Linked DNA regions of Ruminococcus sp. HUN007. The protein of the gene in region 1 interacts with the protein of each later gene in a pairwise test. Links are inferred from orthologs where the notes say so. Each region holds a gene or a part of one and is shown in the gene's direction. Other genes may lie near its edges. The genes, in order: CC97_RS09250 and CC97_RS06905.

Evidence for each region.
Region 2: the proteins of CC97_RS09250 (region 1) and CC97_RS06905 interact in binary tests that used the Escherichia coli proteins (3 or more experiments, as listed by UniProt). The link is inferred for Ruminococcus sp. HUN007 from one-to-one orthologs.

The regions. Positions count from the first base shown.
Region 1 is NZ_JOOA01000002.1:1,187,831-1,194,966, reverse strand. Bases 1,411-4,386 are described here. They hold CC97_RS09250 (pyridoxal phosphate-dependent aminotransferase), read left to right. Parts: upstream 1,411-2,304; coding sequence 2,305-3,468; downstream 3,469-4,386. Other genes in these bases: CC97_RS09240 (ABC-F family ATP-binding cassette domain-containing protein), read left to right, coding at 3,839-4,386; CC97_RS09245 (diguanylate cyclase), read left to right, coding at 3,465-3,659; CC97_RS09255 (AMP-binding protein), read left to right, coding at 1,411-2,115. Also shown: CC97_RS09260 (Ig-like domain-containing protein), read left to right, coding at 1-297; more of CC97_RS09255, read left to right, coding at 775-1,410; more of CC97_RS09240, read left to right, coding at 4,387-5,806; CC97_RS09235 (Tex family protein), read left to right, coding at 5,873-7,136. UniProt on the Escherichia coli protein: Shows aminotransferase activity with methionine and histidine as substrates, and to a lesser extent also with phenylalanine.
Region 2 is NZ_JOOA01000002.1:616,233-624,409, reverse strand. What follows is about bases 4,161-8,177. They hold CC97_RS06905 (DNA polymerase III subunit alpha), read left to right. Parts: upstream 4,161-4,560; coding sequence 4,561-7,977; downstream 7,978-8,177. Other genes in these bases: whiA (DNA-binding protein WhiA), read left to right, coding at 4,161-4,568. Also shown: CC97_RS06940 (HAMP domain-containing sensor histidine kinase), read left to right, coding at 1-64; hprK (HPr(Ser) kinase/phosphatase), read left to right, coding at 799-1,782; murB (UDP-N-acetylmuramate dehydrogenase), read left to right, coding at 1,788-2,699; RNase adapter RapZ, read left to right, coding at 2,715-3,572; more of whiA, read left to right, coding at 3,654-4,160. UniProt on the Escherichia coli protein: DNA polymerase III is a complex, multichain enzyme responsible for most of the replicative synthesis in bacteria. This DNA polymerase also exhibits 3' to 5' exonuclease activity. The alpha chain is the DNA polymerase catalytic subunit.

The DNA.
Region 1 (7,136 bases):
AATAATGGAAATGTAACTACTGTAAAGTCAGGACGTGCAATTATAAGAGCTAGTATTGAAGGCGTTGACATTTTCTGTAATGTTGTGGTTTTGAATTCTACAGGTGGTGTAGATGGTATCAAAGGAGATATTATTGAGAATGGTACAATTGACAGTTTAGACGTATTAAAACTTATACAGTATATGAACGGAAAAAGTGGTTCTGAAATAAAGAACATTAAACTGGCAGATTTAAATGATGATAATATTATAAATATTCTTGATTTAATACTTATTAAAGATAAAGTGTTGAATTAAATAATAAATGCAGTGAATCGTTGAGGCGCTGGCTATAACTGATAATAGATTTTAAGATTTAAAATATTAGCAAGCCGTATGTATGAATAAAATCGTACATACGGCTTGCTTTATGATAGTACGCCGTAAGGCGTTTCTTTAACATGATGGTGTTTTCGTACGATAAAAAGCACCTGTGTTTTTTATACAGTTGATACCATTGAAGTTTTGAATTATTCTTTTTAAATGAAAAGGATCAGTTCATTTCATTTATTGTTTTAGGTAAGTGAGCCAAGGCATAAATGGGCGCAGTCGCACATTTTTATGTCGTGAAATCAGAAACACAAAGCTGGCTTATTCTTTTATAAACGCTATAGCCATAATTTATAACTGACAATAAGAATGGCGTATTGGACAAGCAGGGCAGACGGGTGTATAATAAAAACATACCAAACAGATATAATTACTCAGATAAATAAAAAAACGGAGGAATAAAAAATGAGCAGAGATATAAACAATAAATTCTGGAATGAGGAACTTGAAACACTCCCTCGTGAAGAACTTGAAAAAAGACAGCTTGAAGACCTTAAGGAGATCGTAAAATTCGCTTACGACAATGCGCCTTACTACAAGCGTTCATTCGATGAAGCCGGGGTTAAGCCTGAAGATATAAAGACACTTAAGGACATTCAGAAGTTCCCGTTCATCAACAAGAAAACACAGCGTGACACACAGGGCGTTGGTTCATTCCTCGGTGAACTTGCTGCTGTTCCGGAAGATGATGTAGTATTCATTTCAACTTCATCAGGTTCAACAGGCGTACCGACAATGAGCCCGTTTACAAAGAAGGACTTCGATGAATTCCAGGACACAGAAAGCCGCTGGTTCTGGCAGATCGGTATGAGACCAAATGACCGTTATGTTCACGCCCTCAACTTCTCACTCTACGTTGGCGGTCCTGACGTAATCGGCGCACAGAATCTCGGTGCTTTATGTATCTGGGGTGGTACACTTCCAAGTGAAAGACTCCTCTTCATACTCAAGACATACAAGCCTACAATAATCTGGACATCTCCATCATATGCATGGCAGCTCGGTGAAAAGGCACTCAAGGCAGGATATGATCCGAAGAAGGACTTTAACATAAAGAAGATCATCGTTGCAGGTGAGCTCGGCGGATCGATCGACGCAACAAGAAAGGCTATCGAGGAGATCTGGGGAGCTGAAGTATTCGACTTCTACGGACTTTCAGATATTTTCGGTGCCTGCGCAGCACAGTGCGAATACCACGACGGTCTTCACATTGCAGAAAACCACATTCTCGTTGAAACAGTTGACATTCACACAGGTGAAGTACTTGAACCTGGTCAGACAGGTGAGCTTGTATTCACAACACTCCGCAAGCATGCACGTCCTCTTATCCGTTTCAAGACAGGCGACATCGGCCGCATAGATACAACAAAGTGCCGCTGCGGACGTACTCACGGAAGAATCAGCATCCTCGGCAGAAAGGACGACATGTTCATAGTTTCAGCCGTTAATGTGTTCCCGAGCGATATTGAGGCTGTTATCCGTGAACAGAGCGGCATCACAGGTGAATATCTCATTCGTATCTTCGAGAAGGACTTCACAAACAAGTATGCTGTTGAAATCGAAAAGAATGCTGACAACGCAAAGAGCGATGAAGAAGTTGCAGAACAGGTAAGTGCAGCACTCAAGGCACGTATCGGTGTTAAGCCTGCAAAGGTAGTCGTTCATCCGGACGGCGGACTCAACACTCGTTCAGAACACAAGTCAAAGAGAATTATCGACGAAAGAAACCTTGACTACAATATCTGATTTCAGTATAATAAATATCAGTGATTGACGGGGGATGCGGACTTTGTTCCGGTCCCCGCACTGATTTCATAATGCACTGCGGATCAGACAGGTTACGTCTGCTCCCTGCATACAGATAAGCATTACGTAAAAAAGATAACTGGTGTACCGGATCATTCCGATACACCATATTTATAGACGGAGGTTTTTATGCCAGAACTTTCAAAAAGAACAGTTGGTTTTACCGATTCTGTCATCAGACGTATGACAAGAGTCTCGAATAAATACGGTGCGGTGAATCTTTCACAGGGTTTCCCGGATTTTGAACCGCCGAAGGCTATACTTGACCGCCTTGCAGAGGTCACAAAGGAAGACTTTCACCAGTACTCGATCACATGGGGAGCTCAGAATTTCCGTGAGGCGCTCGCTGAAAAACAGACACGTTTCATGGGCAGAACAATAGACCCGAACGGTGAGATAGTTGTCACCTGCGGAAGCACAGAAGCCATGATGGCCGCAATGATGAGTGTTACCGATCCTGGCGACAGGGTAATAGTTTTCTCTCCTTTCTACGAAAACTACGGCGCTGACACCATTCTTTCCGGAGCTGAACCTATCTATGTTCCGCTCGTTCCGCCGGCTTTCAGTTTCGATCCTGAGGTGCTTGAAGATGCATTCAGACAGCACCCGAAAGCTCTCATACTCTGCAATCCGTCAAATCCGTGCGGCAAGGTGTTTACTTACGACGAGCTGAAGATCATAGCTGATCTTGCAGAGAAATATGATACATTCGTAATTACAGATGAAGTGTACGAACACATCGTTTACGCACCGCATAAGCACGTATATTTTGCCAGCCTTCCGGGTATGTGGGAAAGAACCATATCATGCTCGTCACTTTCGAAGACATATTCGATAACCGGCTGGAGACTCGGCTATGTAATAGCTCCTGCGCATATCATCGACAGAGTAAAGAAAGTTCACGACTTCCTTACAGTAGGAGCAGCCGCACCGCTTCAGGAAGCTGCGGTAACAGGACTTCGATTCGGTGATGACTACTATAAATGGCTCGAAGACAAGTACACTGAAAAACGTAACCTTTTCCTTAAGGGGCTCGATGACATCGGTATCAGCCATACCGTTCCGGAAGGTGCTTACTACATTCTCCTTGACATTTCAGAATTCGGCTACGAAAGTGACCTTGATTTCTGCGAAAAGCTCGCCGAGTATGTAGGTGTAGGAGCGGTACCGGGTTCAAGTTTCTTTAAGGAACCCGAAAACAGATACATCAGACTCCACTACGCAAAGAAAAACGAGACACTGATAAATGCACTTGAACGTCTGAACGACATAAGAAAGAAAATGCCGGTTTGATCCGGCTGATCAGGAAACAGCAGAAATTCAATACGTCCGGCAATGCACCTGTTCCGCTGCGTATAGCATACGGTATGGCGGAATATGATCCTGATGACAGTGATCCGGAATCAGCCGAACAGCTTGCCGATAAAAGAATGTACGAAAGAAAAAAGCAGATGAAGTCCGGTGATCAGTCGGATCTCACATAAAATATACTAAAACAGCGGTTTTGTACCGGCTCACCGAAGGCCTGAACGTGGCTTTCAGTGAGCCGGTACTTTTGCTTTCATCATCTGCTGTGCAGACAGCGGCTCCTGTACCATTGTAAAAATCTGTGGACATTTAAGCATTTCTGTGGTATAATTAATACTTGATCAGACTCGTTTAAATGAACAGAAATGGTGGTAAACAGATGCTTTTAAGCATGACAAATGTAAATAAGTTTTACAACGGAAATCAGATACTTAAGGACATAAACCTTACAATAGATGAAAATGACCGCATAGGACTTATCGGCGTAAACGGATGCGGCAAGACTACTCTTCTGCGCCTTATAACCGGAAAGGAAGATCCGGACAGATTTACCGAAGAAGACGGGATCATTTCTTTTGCTTCGAAGACGAACATAGGCTACCTCGAACAGATGGGTGCTCTCGACAATGAAAACACTGTCATTGAAGAAATGAAAGGTGTATTTTCTGAACTTTACGCAGTTTCCGACCGCATGAAGGAACTTGAAAAGCTCATGGCTGAAAATCCGGTGGACTATGAAAAGCTTTCAGGGGAGTACGCACAGAAGTCATCCTACTATGAGGCAAATGACGGATACAATATAAAGGTAAAAATAAAAACCATCCTCAACGGTATGGGATTTACCGAGGACCTTTTTGACAGAGTGATCTCCAGCTTCTCAGGCGGTGAAAAGACAAGACTGGCGATTGCAAAGCTCCTTCTGGAAAATCCGAATATTCTCATCCTCGACGAGCCGACGAACCATCTTGATTTCAGAACGGTAATGTGGCTTGAAGATTACCTGAAGGACTATAAGGGTGCACTGCTTATCGTATCCCATGACCGTTACTTCCTTGACAAGACCGTAACATCCATCTGTGAGATTGAAAACACCGTGCTTACAAGATACAAGGGCAATTACACGAATTTCACAAAACTCAAGGCTGAGGCTGTTACCCGTCAGCAGAAGGAGTACGAGCTCCAGCAGAAGGAAATAGCGAAGATGGAGGACTATGTTGCCAGAAATATGGCACGTGCTTCAACTTCGAAGAGTGCCAAGAGCAGAGTCAAAGCCCTTGACAAGATGGAACGAATAGAAAAGCCGAACACTTATCACAAGGCAGCAAAGCTCGAATTTACTTTTGCGATGGATCCGCCGCAGGAGGTCCTAAAGGTAAAGGATATCGACGTTTCAGTAGGCTTCGGCGATGACCGCAGGACTCTGGTCGACGGTCTTTCATTTGAAGTAAGACGCGGTGAAAAACTCGCCGTCATAGGTGACAACGGAATAGGAAAGTCCTCGCTTCTGAAAGTCATTCAGGAAAAGCTTCCCCACAAAGGCAAGGTGATATGGGCGGCAAATGTAAAGATATCCTACTTCGATCAGGAAGCAGCTAACATAAACAGAATGAACACTGTCTTCGAGGAGATACACAGCCGCTATCCGCTTCTTTCCGACCTTGAAGTGCGTAATCTTCTCGGCAGGGTAAGACTTGTCGGCGAAAATGTCTTCAAGCAGGCAGGCGTTGTAAGCGGCGGCGAGAGGTGCAAGCTCTGCTTTGCCATCATGATGATGGAACACGGAAATGTGCTTATCCTCGACGAACCGACCAACCATCTCGACCTTCAGACCAAGGAAGTCCTTGAAGATGCTCTTGAAAGATTTGAGGGAACCATTATATATGTCTCCCACGACCGTTATCTTTTAAACAGGATATCCACACGTATTCTCGAGATCACCGCAAACGGCACTGAAAGTTATGCCGGCGGTTTCGACGACTACATGAAAGCAAAGAATGCACGTGAACAGGCTGCTGCCGAAGCTGTCACTGCTGCAAAACAGGAGCAGCTGAGAAAAGAGTATGCCGAGAAAAAGGAAAAGGCATTCAAAACCAAGGAACAGCGTAACATCGACGCGAAGAACAGACAGCGCATACGTGACATTGAAAAACAGATGGAAGAACTTCAGAAAGAGCAGGAAACTCTTGAATCCGAACTCACAGATGAAAAAGTTCTTGCCGATTATAACCTGATGAATGAAAAATGCATGAGGATAAATGAGATCAAGGAACTCTCGAATGAGCTGTTTGATGAGTGGGCTGAACTTTCGGAAACACTGCAGTAAACGACCGGGATAAATGACATTTCCGGAGAGGCTTAAAATAAACAAGGAAATACAGGAGGAAATACAATGGATATAAACCAGGTGCTTGCGGAGGAATTCAAGCTCCGCCGGGAACAGATCGACAACACTATTGCACTTTTCGATGACGGAAAAACTATCCCGTTCGTTGCACGATACAGAAAGGAAGCTACCGGTTCACTTGATGACCAGATACTTCGTGAGATCTTCGACCGCATGACTTATCTGCGCAATCTTGAAAAGAGAAAGGAAGAGATAATCGGACTTATCGACGAGCAGGGCAAGCTTACTGACGAACTCCGTCAGACCATCAGCAATGCGCGTACTCTCGTTGAAGCCGAGGACCTTTACCGTCCGTACAAGCCGAAGAGAAAAACAAGAGCCGGCATTGCGAAGGAAAAGGGACTGGAACCTCTGGCTGAGTTTATCATGGCTCAGAACAAGGGCGCCGACCCGAATGCCGAGGCTGCAAAATACGTTGACGCCGAAAAGGGCGTTGAAACTGCCGAAGATGCACTTGCAGGTGCTTCAGATATCATTGCTGAAAACATTTCAGACGATGCTGAACTCAGAAAGACGCTCCGTGCATATTTTCTTAAGAACGGTATCATAGTTTCAAAGGCAGCTGACGAAAATGCTGAAAGCGTATACGAAAACTACTACGATTTCTCAGAACCTGTTGCAAAGACTGCAAACCACAGAATACTTGCACTTGACCGCGGTGAAAAGGAAGATTTCCTTAAGGTGAGCATAACAGCACCGGATGACACACCTGCTGCAATGTGCGCAAACAGGTATGTAAAGAACCAGAGTGCTTCCGCTTCAATAGTTGAAGCAGCTGCCGATGACAGTTACAAGAGACTTATTTTCCCGTCAATCGAACGTGAAATAAGATCAGTCCTTTCGGAAAATGCGCAGGAGCAGGCTATCAAGGTATTTGCCGAAAACTTAAGACAGCTCCTTCTCCAGCCGCCGATCAAGAACACAGTCACACTCGGACTTGACCCTGGTTTCAGAACGGGATGCAAGGTGGCAGTTGTTGACCATACCGGAAAGGTGCTCTACACAGACGTAGTTCACATCTCAATGGGTTCTGCAGACAGGATCGAAAAGGAAAAGCAGAAGCTTAAGAGAATAATCATAAACCAGAAGGTAAATACCATTGCCATAGGTAACGGTACTGCTTCAAGAGAATCGGAAGCTGCAGTTGCCGATATAATCAAGGACCTTGACCAGAAGGTAAGCTATATGGTCGTAAGTGAGGCAGGAGCTTCGGTTTACTCAGCTTCAAAGCTTGCAGCCGAAGAATTTC
Region 2 (8,177 bases), 570 kb from region 1 along the record:
TGCAGAAATAACTAAACAGAATATTTTCAGCGTGAAAATAACAGTAAACAATCTGCAGAACTGATGGATCAAAACAAAGAATGTTAAGGAAACACTGATTATATCGGAAATCCGGATTCGCCGGATTTCCGGAGGTGGGATTTGCGGGGCTTCGCCCCGAGCCCCACGCTGATTTATTTATAAATCAGCGTTTCCTTATGGAAATACGAAAAATCAGCCTGACCTGCATAAGTTAATACGCAGGTCAGGCTGATCCTGTATTTATTACATTAAAGATCCTAAAAAAAATAAAGAACATAACAAAAAAGAGCACTTCAAAAGAAGTGCTCTCTGGTGCGCCTGAAGGGGCTCGAACCCCCGACCTACTGGTTCGTAGCCAGTCACTCTATCCAGCTGAGCTACAGACGCATGTGGGATTTGATTAATTCAAATCAAGTGAGGTATTGGGGATTCGAACCCCAGACCCTTTGATTAAAAGTCAAATGCTCTGCCAACTGAGCTAATACCTCATCGTGTTAAGGACGTTTCGTATCGCCCGTGACAACGATATTTATTATACCACCAGTCGATAACTTTGTCAACACCTTTTTTGAAATATTTCTTTATTGTGATAATACTCATAAAAAAATTCAACAGTATGTGAAAAACTGTGTTGAATAACATCATGACGTATAAACTCGTTCATTTTATGTTAGGACTTGAAAAAATGCCCGTTTTAATGTATAATAAAACTGATATTATTTTTATTCGACCGGAATAATTCAAGTCCGTTTAATCAGGAAAAAGGGGTGCGTGTCAATGTCACATACAACGCCGAATACGGAGGCAAATAAATTTACAGTAACACTGCAGCAGATAATAGATGAACTTAAACTCGAAACAGTTTATCTTCCAAAACCGGCTGAGGAGGTTCTTATTTCAGAAAACGAAGTAAACAGACCAGGTCTTCAGCTCATGAATTTCTACGAATACTTCAATCCTGAACGTATACAGATACTCGGAAAAACTGAATTCGCATATCTTTCGACCATAGGCGAGGAAAACCGTACCGAGATCATTCACACTCTGTTCAAGACCAAGATCCCTGCACTGGTAATTACCCGTGATCTTGATCTTAGCATTTTCCCTGAATTCGTTTCTCTTGCAGAAGAGGAAAAAATACCTGTTCTCAGATCAAAGGACAGTACGTCAAGTTTTATGGCTGCGCTTATCGCCTTCCTGAACCTTAAACTCGCTCCGAGGATCACAAGACACGGTGTTCTTGTCGAGATCTACGGCGAAGGTGTTCTTATTCTCGGCGAAAGCGGTGTCGGAAAGAGTGAAACTGCTATCGAACTTGTAAAGCGCGGACACAGACTCGTTGCTGACGATTCCGTTGAAATCAGAAAAGTTTCAAACATCAGTCTCGTCGGAACTTCTCCTGACAACATCCGCCATTTTCTTGAACTCCGCGGAATCGGCATAATCAATGCAAGAACACTTTTCGGTGTCGGTGCAGTCAAGGTTTCGGAAAAAATTGACCTTATTGTTGAACTTGAGATCTGGGACAAGGAAAAACTCTACGACAGACTCGGTATCGACAACGAGTACATTTCAATTCTCGGTGTAAATATTCCGGCAGTTACTATCCCGGTCAAGCCGGGCCGTAACCTTGCGGTAATACTCGAGGTCGCTGCCATGAATGCAAGACAGAAGAAAATGGGTTACAATGCTACACACGAGCTTCTTGAACGACTCGGTATGGAGCAGAGCGGAAAAGACATAATTAGAGTACTGGAGTGAAATAAATGTCATATTTAAACGAACTGATCTCATTATGTGACAGTTTCGGATGCAGATACAGCACTGATGAATCCCTTAAGGAGCATACCACTTTCAGAATAGGCGGAAAATGCCGTATCGCTGTGTTTATAAACAGTGAGGAGTCACTTGCATCAGTTGTTTCCTACTGCCGTGAAAACAGTGTGAAATACGCTGTTCTCGGAAACGGAAGCAATGTGATAGCTGAAGACAAATTCTTTGACGGTGCTGTTATCATTATAGGAAATGATTTTTCCGCGATAAACTACATAAAGGACGGAGTAATTGAGTGCGAATCAGGACTCATGCTTTCACGTCTCTGTATAACAGCAAGAAATGAAGGCTATACAGGTCTTGAATTTGCGTACGGAATTCCGGGCACCGTGGGAGGCGCCCTCTACATGAATGCAGGCGCATACGGCGGTGAGATGTCTGACGTGGTGATCTCAGCTGATTATCTTGACACCGACGGTGAAATAAGAACCATTTCATCAGAATGTATGGATCTTTCATACCGTCACAGTGCATTTATGAATTCCGGAAGGATCATCCTCAGAGTAAGAGTCAGACTCCGCAGGGGATCCGTCAGTGAAATAGAAAAGAAAATGGATGAACTCATTACGAAGCGCCGTGATAAACAGCCGCTTAATTTCCCGAGTGCCGGAAGCACATTCAAGCGACCGGAGAACAATGTCTTTGCAGCTGCTCTTATCGAACAGTGCGGACTTAAGGGATTTTCTGTCGGTGATGCTCAGGTCAGCGAAAAACACAGCGGGTTCGTTATCAACAAGGGCAATGCAACTTATGAAGATCTTATGAGCCTTGTTGAACATGTACGGGAAAAAGTTAAAGCAGATACCGGCTACGAACTTGAACTCGAGCCTGAGATACTCAAATAGGAGGCATATTCTTAAATGCAGTTTGTGATAGTTACAGGGCTTTCCGGATCGGGAAAATCCTGTGCGATGAATGTGCTTGAGGACATAGGTTTCTACTGTATCGATAATCTGCCGCCTCAGCTTATCTCGAAGTTCGTCGAGATCTGCCGTGACGGTAAAATGAACAAGGTCGCTCTTGCCGTGGACATCCGTTCCGGTGAAATGTTCTCAAAGGAAGTTATCCGTTCGATCGAAGAGATGAAGGAAGAACATTTTGATGTAAAGGTGCTCTATCTTGAATCAAGCAATGACGTTATAATCAAACGCTACAAGGAAACGAGAAGAAAGCATCCCCTCGGGAATGATTTTGACGGAAGTCTTGAAAAGGCAGTTGCATATGAAAGGACAAAACTTGACTGCCTTCGTGAGGTTGCCGACTATTACATCGATACTTCCTATCTGAAGAGCTCGCAGCTTAAGGAATCGATCGTTGATCTTTTCCTGAAAAAATCAAGTGACTCAATACTTATCAAGGTAATGTCATTCGGCTTTAAATACGGTTCATCAGCAGAGGCTGATCTTGTGTTCGATGTCCGCTGTCTGCCGAATCCGTTTTACATACCGGAACTCAAACATCTTACCGGACGCGATGAAGAGGTAAGAGACTACGTTATGGGATTTGAACAGTCTCGTGAACTGCTGAAAAAACTCGAGGATCTTATCGCTTTCCTTGTTCCGATGTATATAAGTGAAGGAAAGAGTCAGCTTGTCATTGCCTTCGGATGTACCGGCGGAAAGCACCGTTCAGTTACGTTTACCGAACTTATGGCAGGTTTCCTTGAAGAAGCAGGCTACGACGTTCTTAAAACCCACAGGGATATAACAAAATCATAAGGAAAACGCTGATATTTTTATTTGTAAGCAAAGACTTTGATATGTATCAGCAGTTTTTCGTATATACAGAGGAGAATTGCTTTGTCATTTTCAAATGAAGTAAAAGCAGAGATCATTTCTGCAGTTACAGACAAGGATAAAAAATTCGCCTGCCTCTACGGCCTGATCCTTTTCTGCAACAGGATCACACGCGACGAAATATGTTTTCAGTCAGAGAATCAGCTTGTTGCAGAGACCTTTTCGGCGCTCTTTGCTGAGATATTTAAAAACACAGTTAAAATTAATGAGGATGTGACCGAACGGAAAAACGGCACATCCTTGTATTCTTTTACTGTTACAGGACGTGAAAACGTAAAGGTCATAACTGACAGGTTCAGGATCGATCCGGAGGCCCGCGAAATCGATCTGAAGAATATCGATAACAACAGCATGGCAAATTTTCTTGCCGGAGTATTTTTAAGCTGCGGAAGTGTCAATAATCCTGAAAACGGATATCATCTTGAGTTTGTGATAGGTACCGGAAATCTTTGCGAAGACCTGAATATTCTGCTTAACTCCTTCGATCTGAAAGCAAAAACGGTTACACGCAAGAACAATTACATCCTGTACATCAAGGAAAGCGAGAACATTGAGGAGATACTCACTTTTATGGGTGCGCAGAACTCCACTCTCGAAATAATGAATATCAAGATCCTCAAGGATATGCGAAACAGGGTGAACCGTGTCCGCAACTGTGACATGGCCAATCTTAATAAAACAAGTGCTGCTTCAGTCAGTCAGCTTCAGGATATCAGGCTCATCGAAAGCAGGATGGGACTTGAAAATCTGCCGGACACTCTTCGCGAGATCGCAGAGGCAAGACTTGAAAATCCTGAATTCAGTCTCAACGATCTCGGCGAGATCCTCGATCCTCCTATCGGAAGATCAGGAGTGAACCATCGGCTGAAGCGCATAAAACAGATAGCCGACCAGATAAGGAAAGAGAACAATGAGTAATTTCGTTCATCTTCATCTTCACAGTATGTACAGCCTTCTTGACGGAGCGTGCCGGATCAGTGAACTGGTAAAGCGTGCTGCAGAACTCGGTCAGAAGGCTGTTGCCGTTACAGATCACGGAGTAATGTACGGTACAGTTGATTTTTACACAGAAGCGAAAAAAGCCGGGATCAAACCGGTGATCGGCTGTGAAGTGTATGTGGCTCCGAGAACAAGGTTTGACAAGGTGCATAACATCGACTCAAAGCCCTATCATCTTGTACTTCTCTGCGAAAACAATACAGGTTACCACAACCTGATAAAGCTTGTTTCCGAAAGCTTTATCACTGGTTTTTACAACAAACCCAGGGTGGATACAGACCTTCTTGAAAAATATCATGAAGGTCTTATCTGCCTGTCTGCGTGTCTGGCAGGAGAAGTCGCTTCGGAACTTACAGACGGAAACTATGAAGCGGCAAAGAAGACTGCACTTAAGTACAGAGACATTTTCGGTAAGGATAATTATTTTCTGGAAGTTCAGGACCACGGAATACCTGAGCAGAAAAAGATAACTCCTCTACTTGCAAGGCTGTCATCAGAAACAGGAATACCGCTCGCGGCTACCAATGACGTTCATTATATTTCAAAGGAAGATGCCCAAATGCAGAAAGTCATGCTGTGCATCCAGACCGGCAGCACAGTTGATGATCCTTCCATGGAATTTCCGACAGATGAGTTTTACATGAAAAGCGAAGATGAAATGATGAAACTCTTTAAAAATATGCCGGAGGCTGTGAGTGTAACGTCCGAAATAGCAGACAGATGCAATGTAGAAATAGAATTCGGTCTGGCGAGTCTTCCGGAGTATCCTATGGATGACGGCAGAGACAGAACTGTCTTCTTTAAGGAACTCTGCGAAAAAGGCCTTCATGAAAAATACGGTGAAAATCCTTCAAAGGAAATAACCGAACGAATGGAGTACGAGATAAGCGTTATTTCCGGAATGGGGTATGTCGATTATTATCTGATCGTATGGGATTTTATCGACTATGCCCGAAGAAACGGAATACCTGTCGGTCCGGGCAGAGGATCAGGTGCCGGAAGCCTGTGTGCATACTGCATAGGTATTACTGCAGTTGATCCTATACGCTACAACCTGATCTTTGAACGTTTTCTTAATCCTGAACGAGTAAGCATGCCGGACTTCGACATTGACTTCTGCGTTGACAGAAGGGGCGAAGTCATCGATTATGTGGCTTCAAAGTACGGCAGGGACCGTGTGGCACAGATAATAACGTTCGACACGCTTCTTGCAAGAAGTGCGGTCCGTGATGCCGGCAGAGCAATGGGAATATCCTACGGAGTATGTGACGCCACTGCAAAGCTCATCTCTCCGGAACTCAACATGACTATTGCAAAGGCTCTGGAAAAGGAAGAAAAGCTTAAAAGGCTTTACAGTACCGATCAGGAGGTACGTCGTCTGCTTGACATGGCGAAAAAACTTGAAGGAATGCCGCGCAATACATCAGTTCACGCAGCAGGAGTCGTTCTCGCAAACGGCCCTGTCAGTGATTCCGTTCCGCTTCGCATAAGCCATGACGTTGTCACAACACAGTATCCGATGTCGGTACTCGAAAGCCTTGGTATTCTTAAAATAGATTTTCTCGGCCTGCGCAACCTGACAATAATCGAAAACTGCCTTAGAAGGATCGGCGGCAGCAGACCGGACATGAACCGTATTCCGACTGATGATGCAGAGGTTTTCAGGATGATGTCCGAAGGCAGCACGTCGGCAGTGTTTCAGTTTGAAAGCCGCGGTATGCGTGCCCTGATAATGAAGCTTAAGCCGTCAAGCATAGAAGACCTTACTGCTGCCATTGCACTGTACAGACCGGGACCGATGGAGTCTATCCCGGTATATCTTCATAACAAGAATCATCCTGAAGAAATCAGATACGACTGTCCTGAACTGGAAGATATTCTTTCGGTGACCTACGGCTGTATCGTATATCAGGAGCAGGTAATGGAGATCTTCCGCAGACTTGCCGGATATACCTACGGCGGAGCTGACAAGGTCCGCCGTGCAATGGCAAAGAAAAAGCACGATGTAATGGAAAATGAAAGAAGAAGATTTATCCATGGAAGTGACGGCAGTGACGGAACACCGTGCCGCGGAGCTGTAGCATCCGGTATTCCTGAAAAAACAGCAGAAGCAATATTTGAACGTATGTCTGCATTTGCCTCATACGCATTCAACAAATCACATGCAGCTGCATACGCATATCTTGCCTACCAGACAGCTTATCTGAAATGTCATTACTTTAAGGAATACATGGCCTCCGTAATGTCTGCCTGCCTTAACGGTGCCGGCGGGAAATTCATGGAGTACATGAACGAATGCCGTGCTTCAGGTGTAAACATAATCAAACCATCCGTAAACGGGAGCGGCGTTGATTTTACCGCAGTTCCCGAAGGTATTCGCTTCGGTCTTTCGGCTGTGAAGAATATCGGCAGGGCAGCGGTCAGTGATATTATTTCTGAACGCGAAAACAACGGTCTTTACCGTTCGCTTCGTGATTTTGCAGTCAGGACTAAAAAATACGGTATCAGCCGCAAGATGACGGAAAGCCTGATTTATGCCGGTGCATTTGACGACCTTGGACTCAACCGCAGACAGATGCTCGAAAACCTTGATACGATCATCGCGGTAAACAGTTCTGTTATTGAAGGTCAGCTTGATCTTTTCGGAGGATCCGGAACAGATAATGATGTCTTTGTGCCGGACGCTCCGGAATATCCCTATAATGAACTCCTGGCCATGGAGAAGGAGGTCACGGGGATTTTCATGTCCGGACATCCTCTTGAGGAATACGATTATCTTGTAAAGCTTTCGCGTATTCCTGATACAGCTGAAATTACCGAAGATCCGTTTAAAAAATACAGCGATCAGAGTGAAGTTTCAGTTTTCGGAACAGTAGTATCCGAGAAAAGCCATACGACCAGAAAAGGCGACAGAATGAGTTTTGTTACCGTTGAGGATATGACAGGAAAGATAGAATGCGTCGTCTTCCCGGATGTATGGAAAAACTACGGCGGCAAGCTAAAAAAGGACAGTACGGTCCGTATAACCGGAAAGATCTCGGAAAAGGAAAAGGGAAAAAGCATTATTGTTTCCGCAGTATTTACTGCTGATGAATTCAGAAATGCAGCTCTGCGGAGAAAACTATGCATAAGTACCACGTCGAAGGAACTTAAGGATACAATTTCAGAACTGCCGTCGTCAGAAGCGGGAAATGTTAAGATATGTTTCTATCTTTCCGACTTAAGAAAGATAATTGCGCCTCACGGAGAACTCAGTGCTGACCTTACACGCGAATATTACAGGGAACTTGTCAGGATTTTTCCACCGGATAAAACAGCTCTTATATGACCGTTCTGTAAGCGTTTTGCATTTTAGGACTTGACAAACTTCATAAATGTAGTAAAATATATAGAGGCGGGTTTTTTTTAAGGAACATATAAACCGGCCTGCTGTTTACAGAAACTGCGCATATAAAATGCAGTTTACAGATATATAAACACGTATAATGTGTTTGTTAAAATTAAAAAAATAAATATAATATGGTTAAA